Linked DNA regions of Brasilonema sennae CENA114. The protein of the gene in region 2 binds, or shares a complex with, the protein of the main gene of each other region. Links are inferred from orthologs where the notes say so. Each region holds a gene or a part of one and is shown on either strand. Other genes may lie near its edges.

Region 1 (3,767 bases), 1.3 Mb from region 2 along the record:
TCGGGGTTATCCTTCATTTCATCTTCTAAATAAACCGCCAGTTTATTCAAATGGTCTTTTGAGCCTTTTTCTACTTCCTGCAAGGCTTTTTCGGCTCTAGGGTTCCCGCGTAACTTATCCCGAATCTTCTGGTGCAGTTCATCCATCTTGGTAAGCGCTGTTTGGGTGAACTTTTCCCCCAGCTTACCGACACTGGACTCGAAAAACTTTTTGAAGGCAAATTCAGCGATCGCAAAAGCTGTTAAGGTTGTTACGGGGTCAGTCATACCTGTAAATCCCTCAGACACGGGTTGATTTTTATATAGCTTACACATTTTTATACAGAGGAACGTTCCGACTTTCCGCATTTTTGCTAATAAATTTTTAGCCCGACGACTCAATACGGTTCAGTTAAGATCAGAACGCCTGCGGCGATCGCCTTAAAAAGGGGTTCGTTCCAACGCTGTTGTGCATAACTCATTTGTTCCAATACTAGCAACGTCGTATTCTTGTCTATTGCAGGAGTTTAGATTACAAAAAGCAGTGTTGGCTAATACAGCACTATACAGTTTCCAATAAAAAACCCCCAGCGACGATCTGGAGGCTTATATTAGCGCTATTCATAACTCTTTTATTCCAATACTAGCGACGTGGTATTTGTCAAACCCTGTCTAAAGCAGGAGTTTAGATTACAAAAAGCAGTGTTGGCTAATACAGCACTATATAGTTTCCAATAAAAAGCCCCCAGCGACGATCTAGAGGCTTATATTAGCGCTATTCATAACTCATTTGTTCCAATACTAGCAACGTCGTATTTGTAAAACCCTTTCTAAAGTTGGAATTCAAGTTACAAAAAGCTGTGCTGACTAATACAGCACTATACAATTTCCAATTAAAAGCCCCCAGACCTGCTACTGGGGGCTTATGCCAAATTGCATCTTAGTTAATACCATTAGTTCCAATACTATCGTCGTCGTATTTTGTAAAACCCTTTCTAAAGTAAGAATTCAAGTTACAAAAAGCTGTGCTGGTCAATACAGTATTATACAATTTCCAATTAAAATCCCCCAGTGATGGTCTGAGGGCTTAAGCTAATGAAACATCTTTTCCAATATTAGCAAAGTCGTATTTTGTGAGACTTGTTATAAAGTAAGAATTCAAGTTACAAAAAGCTGTGCTGCTCAATACAGTACTATACAATTTCCAATAAAAAACCCCCAGTGACGATCTGAGGGCTTATGCCGAATGAACATTTCAATTAAACACTCCATTTGTTTCAATACTAACGATGAAAGGATTTTTAAGACCCTTTCTAAAGCAGGAATTCAAGTTACAAAAAGCTGTGTTGCTCAATACAGTACTATACAGTTTCCAATAAAAAGCCCCCAGCGACGGTCTGAGGGCTTATGCCGAATTATTAATACCCATTTGTTCCAACACTAACAATGAAAGGATTTGTAAAACACTTTCTAAAGCAGGAATTAAAGTTACAAAAAGCTGTGTTGCTCAATACAGTACTATACAGTTTCCAATAAAAAACCCCCAGTGACGGTCTGAGGGCTTGTGCCGAATTAATCTTTCAATTAAACACCCCATTTGTTTCAATACTAACGATGAAAGGATTTGTAAGACCCTTTCTAAAGCAGGAATTAAAGTTACAAAAAGCTGTATTGACGAATACCCTCCCCCTGATGGCAGTGCACAAAACAGGTAGAATTTTTTACGTATACAATAAATAAATCCCCCGCAATCACATTGGATTACAGGGGATAGGAGCTTGTATTCAGAAAGCTGTTAGAGGGTGCGAGGGGTATCCGAAACAAACCGGGCGATAAGTCGTTCGCGCAGCGTGCGCTTTGCGCTTACGCTGATCGCATGTCCGTATCGCGCCTCAACATAATCCACAGTTTCCAATTAAAAGCTTCCAGACCTGCCACTGAGAGCTTATGCTGAATTAGCAACATATCTGTTCCAATACTAAGGCTGCGGTATTTTATAAAACCCTTTCTAAAGTTGGAATTCAAGTTACAAAAAATTGTGCTGGTCAATACATCACCATACAGTTTCCAATAAAAAACCCCCAGACCTGTTACAAAAGGCTTACACGAGACTACTGGGGGTTTATGCTTCTTTATCAGTTAATTTCCAACAACCCATCTGGTGGCGTAATTTCAATTCGACCAGCTTCCAAATCCACCACTGGTACTATAGGTTTGACAAACGGAATCAAAAGATTCTTTTGACTTTTCTCCCCTTGTTTTTCTTGATGCAACTGTACTTCTAATAAATCATGACCAGCAGGCAGAATATCCACCACTGCACCAAGCAGTTCACCAGATTCCTGAATAAAAACTGGCAAGCCAATCAAATCCATAACGTGATATTCACCTTCTTGTAGTTGGGGGCGATCGCTCTGTTGAACCATCAACTTACACCCGCGCAACTCCTCTGCTTGGTTGCGATCTTCCACTCCCTCCAATTCAATTACGTACAAATTTTTACCTGGTATATAACGTCCTGATAGTAATTCTACGGTTTTTGGTTCAGTCTGATCAGGACGTAACAACCAACGTATTCCAGGCACCTCAAAGCGTTCCGGGAAATCCGTATCAGGATAAACCCGCATCTGTCCATCCAACCCTTGAGGTGCCACAATTGTGCCAATTTCCAGCCAGCCTTCAGGAGTGAGGAATGCGGAAGATGAGGAAGATGTTGCTTTCGCATCTCCCTTATCTGCCTTCTTCCTTATCTTTTTCTCTACGTTCTTGCGGTTTGTCATTCAACACTCAACTAAGCACTCACTGCAGCACGTTGATAAACCTGTTGTACCACTTTTGCCAAACGCTGCATACCCGTGGCAATTTCGTCATCACTTCCGGTAAGGCTAATACGGACACACTGGTGCTTGTGTTCCCACTCTTCCTCTAAGCCAGGGAAGAAAGTACTACCAGGAACAACTATAACACCTACTTGCTTGAGTTCTTGATATAACTCCCAGTCTGTTACTGGCAAATCCTGCAACCACAACCAAGCAAAAATTGCCCCCTCACCACGATGGAGGAACCAAGGTAAATCATTGGGCATCGCTTCGTTTAACGTGTTTTCCAAAACCGTAAACTTATTCTGATAAAACGGGCGAATCACCTGGACAGAAATATCTGCCAGCGCACCAGAGTTAATAGCACGCGCTGCGATCGCTTGTCCGTAGCGTGAAGCGTGGATACAAGCATTTGTTTGGAAACCCTCTAGAACTTGAATCACCCGTTCATCCCCAATCGCAATTCCAATGCGTTCTCCTGGCAATCCAGCTTTTGATAAACTCATGCAGTGCAAGATGTTATTGCCAAAGATTGGTGTCATTTCAGTAAAGTTCATCGCTGGGAATGGGGGGGCATATGCCGAGTCAACGAACACTGGTACATCGTAAGGCGCTGCAAGGGCGGCGATTTTTTTCACTTCATCATCGCTAAGGACATTACCAGTGGGGTTGCAGGGACGAGAGAAGATCACGCAACCAGTTTTCTCTGTAATCGATACTTTGCTAAAGTCGGGGCGATATTTAAACTTATGTGCGGCGGCGTCGATATCCAATGCAGGTTTATAAGCAATTAAAGCTTCTGGCACTAGGCAAACACCACCGTATCCTGTGTAGTCTGGGCTGAGTGGCAGAACGATTTGCTTAAGTTCACCGCTGGTGGTGTATCCCCCAAAAGAATTCGCAGCGTAAAAGTAGAGAGTTTGACTTCCTGGGCTGATAAGGATGTTGCGTTCAGTCAAATTCAACTTAT
Region 2 (4,650 bases):
ATGACTAATTACCAATGACTAAGGACTAAGGATAAAAAATGTTTGAGTGTGTAGTCAAAAATTGGCAAGGAGAACAAGTCGGACAAAAAACGTTCGACTTCAAGGTTGCCAAAGAAGAAACGGCATCTCATGTCGTGCATCGAGCTTTGGTAAGACAAATGACCAATGCTCGTCAAGGAACAGCTAGTACCAAAACCCGTTCTGAAGTCAGAGGTGGCGGTCGCAAACCCTGGCGGCAAAAAGGGACTGGTCGTGCGCGTGCTGGTTCTATTCGTTCACCGTTGTGGCGTGGTGGTGGTGTCATATTTGGACCAAAACCGCGAGAGTATAACCTCAAGATGAACCGCAAAGAGCGGCGTTTAGCTTTGCGAACAGCTTTTGCCAGTCGAATTGACGATTTGATTGTGGTGGAAGAATTTAGCGAGGAAATGCAGCGTCCCAAGACTAAAGAATTAGTGGGAGCGATCGCCCGTTGGGGTTCAGAACCAGAAAACAAAACCTTATTAATTTTGTCTGAACGTACAGACAACGTCTTTTTATCAGCTCGTAACGTCGCAAATCTAAAACTGCTTGGATCTGACCAGTTAAATGTTTACGATTTGCTGCACGCCGACAAGATTGTTGTTACAGCATCAGCCTTAGAAAAAATTCAGGAGGTCTACAGTGACTAGATTTGACCCCCGGAACCTTCCTGACCTTGTGCGTCGCCCAATACTAACTGAAAAAGCGACTGTACTCATGGAGCAAAACAAATACACTTTTGAAGTAACTCCAAAAGCAACAAAGCCACAAATCAGAGCGGCGATTGAAGATTTATTTGAAGTAAAAGTTGAAAAAGTCAACACCGCAAGACCACCACGCAAAAAAAAGCGTGTTGGAAAATTTCTTGGTTACAAGCCCCAATATAAGAAAGCCATTGTTACAGTGGCGTCTGGGGATGTAGATAAGATTAGACAAGTTCTATTCCCAGAGGTTTAAAAAAATGGGTACTCGTTCTTATCGCCCTTACACCCCCAGTACTCGCCAAGTTACGATTTCTGACTTCTCAGAAATAACTAAAACCGAGCCAGAAAAATCGCTTACCGTATCGAAGCATCGCGCCAAAGGTAGAAATAATCAAGGACGGATTACTGTTCGCCACAGAGGTGGTGGACACAAACGTCTCTATCGCATTATCGACTTTAAAAGAGATAAGCGTGGTATTCCCGCCAAAGTGACAGCTATTGAATACGACCCCAACCGCAACGCGCGGATTGCCCTTGTGGAATACGAAGACGGCGAAAAGCGTTACATTATTCAACCCAACGGTTTAAAAGTAGGGACAACAATTATCGCCGGTCCTGATTCTCCTATTGAAAATGGCAATGCTTTACCTTTGTCTAACGTTCCTTTGGGAACCAGCGTTCACAACGTGGAATTGAAACCTGGTAAGGGCGGTCAAATTGTTCGCTCAGCTGGTGCGACTGCTCAAGTTGTGGCAAAAGAAGGTAGCTACGTAACACTCAAGTTGCCTTCTGGAGAAGTCCGGATGATCCGTCGCGAGTGCTATGCCACTATAGGACAAGTTGGTAATCTGGACGCCAGAAACCTGAGCGCAGGTAAAGCAGGTAGAACTCGCTGGAAAGGTCGCCGTCCTCAAGTTAGAGGTAGTGTGATGAACCCAGTTGACCACCCACACGGTGGTGGTGAAGGTAGGGCCCCAATCGGTAGATCTGGACCTGTTACACCTTGGGGTAAACCTGCTTTGGGTCTGAAAACACGCAAACCCAAGAAAGCCAGTAGCAAGTTTATTGTGCGCCGTCGCCGCAAATCTTCTAAGCGCGGTCGTGGCGGTCGTGAGTCATAGAATTTTAGATTTTAGATTTAGGATTTTAGATGATAAAGATAATCCAAAATCCTAAATCTACAATTGATAAATTCAAAATTCTAAATAGAAAATCCAAAATCTAAAATCCAAAATCCAACTATGGGTCGCTCACTAAAAAAAGGTCCTTTTGTTGCCGATCATCTTCTCACAAAAATTGAAAGGCTAAATGACGCCAATAAAAAGGAAGTTATTAAAACTTGGTCACGGGCTTCGACAATTTTGCCCCTCATGGTAGGTCATACCATCGCAGTTCATAACGGACGCCAACACGTCCCGATTTTTATCAGTGACCAGATGGTAGGACATAAACTGGGTGAGTTCGCCCCCACGCGCACTTATAAGGGTCACGCCAGAAGTGACAAAAAATCAGGTAGATAGTTATCAGTTATTAGTTACTAGTAGCTTAGTAGATGACTAATTACTCAAACGGACGGAGAAAACTATGGCAACAGATACGACAGAAGTAAAAGCGATCGCCCGTTATGTACGTATGTCTCCTTATAAAGTGCGTCGCGTACTTGACCAAATTCGAGGACGTTCATATCGAGAAGCGCTGATTATCCTAGAATTCATGCCCTATCGCTCCTGCGAGCCAGTATTGAAGGTTCTCAGAAGCGCTGCAGCCAATGCTGAACACAACGCTGGGCTGGACAGAGCAGAGCTTGTGATTACTAAAGCTCAAGCGGATCAAGGTCCTGTGCTCAAACGGTTCCAACCAAGGGCGCAAGGTCGTGCTTACCAAATTCGCAAGCCGACGTGTCATATTACTGTGGCTGTCGCTGCTGATGCTGCCGCAGCTAAATAAAGAAAAAATAGCGTACAGGTACACGAGAAGAATTTTTGTTTAGAGGAAGCATTTGTGGGACAGAAGATACATCCAGTAGGTTTTCGCTTGGGAGTCACCCAAGAGCATCAATCCCAGTGGTTTGCTGACCCTAGCCGCTATCCAGAACTTCTACAAGAAGACCACAAACTTCGTGAGTATATAGAACAAAAACTGGGTAGATACGCACAAAACAACGCTGGAATATCTGAGGTACGGATTGACCGTAAAGCAGATCAAATTGATTTAGAGGTACGTACAGCTCGACCCGGCGTTGTCGTAGGTCGAGGCGGACAAGGGATTGAATCTCTACGTACTGGTCTCCAGCAATTATTGGGAAGCAATCGCCAAATTCGCATCAACGTTGTTGAAGTCCAACGAGTTGATGCCGATGCTTACCTCATTTCTGAATATATCGCTCAACAACTGGAACGCCGCGTTTCCTTCCGGCGGGTCGTACGGCAAGCCATTCAACGTGCACAACGGGCTGGGATACAAGGAATCAAAATTCAAGTCAGTGGACGGCTCAACGGCGCAGAAATCGCGCGGACAGAGTGGACTCGTGAAGGTCGAGTACCTTTACACACGTTACGAGCTGACATTGATTACGCGTACTGTACAGCAAAAACTGTTTACGGAATTCTCGGCATTAAAGTGTGGGTGTTTAAAGGAGAAATTATTCCTGGACAGGAACCAACTCCTCTGCCACCAACGAATCGCGGTGATCGTGACCGTGGTGATCGTGACCGTGGCGACCGCGATCGCCCTTCATCTCGCCGTCAACAACGCCGTCGTCAGCAATTTGAAGACCGCTCAAATGAAGGATAGTCATAAGTTATTAGTCCATAGCATTTGACTTATTACCTTCAGTTTTGACTTTTAACTTTTGACACATCATGTTAAGTCCAAGAAGAACAAAATTCCGCAAACAACAACGCGGACGAATGAACGGTCTAGCCCATCGGGGTAGCGACCTGAACTTTGGGGATTTTGGTTTGCAAGCGTTGGAACCTGCTTGGATTACCTCTCGTCAAATAGAGGCTTCTCGTCGGGCAATGACTCGTTACATCCGCCGGGGTGGAAAAATCTGGATTCGGATTTTTCCTGATAAACCAGTGACTATGCGTCCTGCAGAAACCCGAATGGGTTCTGGTAAAGGTTCACCTGAGTTCTGGGTAGCAGTCGTAAAACCAGGACGAATTCTATTTGAAATTGCAGGCGTTTCCGAAGAAATTGCTCGCGAAGCAATGCGCTTGGCTGCTTTCAAATTACCCATCAAAACTAAGTTCATTTCACGCTCACAAGAGCAACAACAGGTGTAGGTTATGCCTCTTCCCAAAATTTCAGAAGCAAGAGAATTCAGTGACGAACAACTGGGGCAGGAGATTGTCGCTGTTAAAAAAGAACTCTTTCAATTGCGCTTGCAACAAGCAACTAGACAGCTAGACAAACCTCATCTGTTTAGACACGCTCGCCACCGTCTGGCCCAACTAATGACTGTAGAAGGAGAACGCAAACGCGCTTCCTCAAGTCAACAAGCTAAAGAATCAAATTAGAAGATTATGGCAGTAAAAGAACGAGTAGGCTTAGTCGTAAGCGACAAAATGCAAAAAACGGTGGTAGTCGCCATCGAAAACCGCGCTCCTCATCCGAAATACGGCAAAATAGTCGTGAAAACCCAGCGCTATAAGGTGCACGATGAAGAAAATCAGTGCAAAATAGGCGATCGCGTTCGCATTCAGGAAACGCGACCCCTGAGTAAAACTAAGCGCTGGAAAGTCACAGAAATCCTGACTACCAAAAATAGCTAAACCATATAGTTATTAAGTAGTAAAAAATAAAAAGGAAAAACGATCGTGATTCAGCCCCAAACTTACCTTAATGTTGCAGATAATAGCGGTGCCCGTAAACTTATGTGCATCCGCGTATTGGGAGCAGGTAACCGCCGTTACGGCTTCAT

The links. The genes of interacting proteins can lie anywhere in the genome.
Region 1: the proteins of rpsS (region 2) and rimM are in contact, whole or in part, in a crystal structure (PDB 3A1P), measured with the Thermus thermophilus proteins. The link is inferred for Brasilonema sennae CENA114 from one-to-one orthologs. Residues at the interface, in WP_011173711.1 of Thermus thermophilus: Lys28, Arg29, Leu30, Lys32, Thr48, Gln56, His57, Val58, Pro59, Val60, Tyr61, Thr63, Met66, Glu73, Phe74, Pro76, Thr77, Arg78, Arg81, His83, Gly84, Lys85, Glu86, Ala87, Lys88, Ala89, Thr90, Lys91, Lys92, Lys93; in WP_008632437.1 of Thermus thermophilus: Val4, Glu5, Ile6, Gly7, Arg8, Arg22, Gly23, Glu24, Val26, Leu84, Glu85, Glu86, Gly87, Arg88, Tyr89, Tyr90, Tyr91, Phe92, Leu94, Asp111, Ile112, Leu113, Asp114, Ala115, Gly116, Ala117, Gln118, Asp119, Val120, Ile122.

The regions. Positions count from the first base shown.
Region 1 is NZ_CP030118.1:4,739,321-4,743,087, reverse strand. The notes cover bases 937-3,767. They hold rimM (ribosome maturation factor RimM), read right to left. Parts: upstream 2,759-3,767; coding sequence 2,114-2,758; downstream 937-2,113. Other genes in these bases: DP114_RS20025 (valine--pyruvate transaminase), read right to left, coding at 2,770-3,767. Outside these bases: DP114_RS20035 (hypothetical protein), read right to left, coding at 1-266. UniProt on the Escherichia coli protein: One of at least 4 proteins (Era, RbfA, RimM and RsgA/YjeQ) that assist in the late assembly stage of the 30S ribosomal subunit.
Region 2 is NZ_CP030118.1:3,466,120-3,470,769, reverse strand. Bases 829-3,605 are described here. They hold rpsS (30S ribosomal protein S19), read left to right. Parts: upstream 829-1,966; coding sequence 1,967-2,245; downstream 2,246-3,605. Other genes in these bases: rplP (50S ribosomal protein L16), read left to right, coding at 3,587-3,605; rpsC (30S ribosomal protein S3), read left to right, coding at 2,727-3,518; rplV (50S ribosomal protein L22), read left to right, coding at 2,310-2,672; rplB (50S ribosomal protein L2), read left to right, coding at 983-1,846; DP114_RS14775 (50S ribosomal protein L23), read left to right, coding at 829-978. Also shown: rplD (50S ribosomal protein L4), read left to right, coding at 39-671; more of DP114_RS14775, read left to right, coding at 664-828; more of rplP, read left to right, coding at 3,606-4,012; rpmC (50S ribosomal protein L29), read left to right, coding at 4,016-4,246; rpsQ (30S ribosomal protein S17), read left to right, coding at 4,253-4,501; rplN (50S ribosomal protein L14), read left to right, coding at 4,547-4,650. UniProt on the Escherichia coli protein: In the E.coli 70S ribosome in the initiation state it has been modeled to contact the 23S rRNA of the 50S subunit forming part of bridge B1a; this bridge is broken in the model with bound EF-G.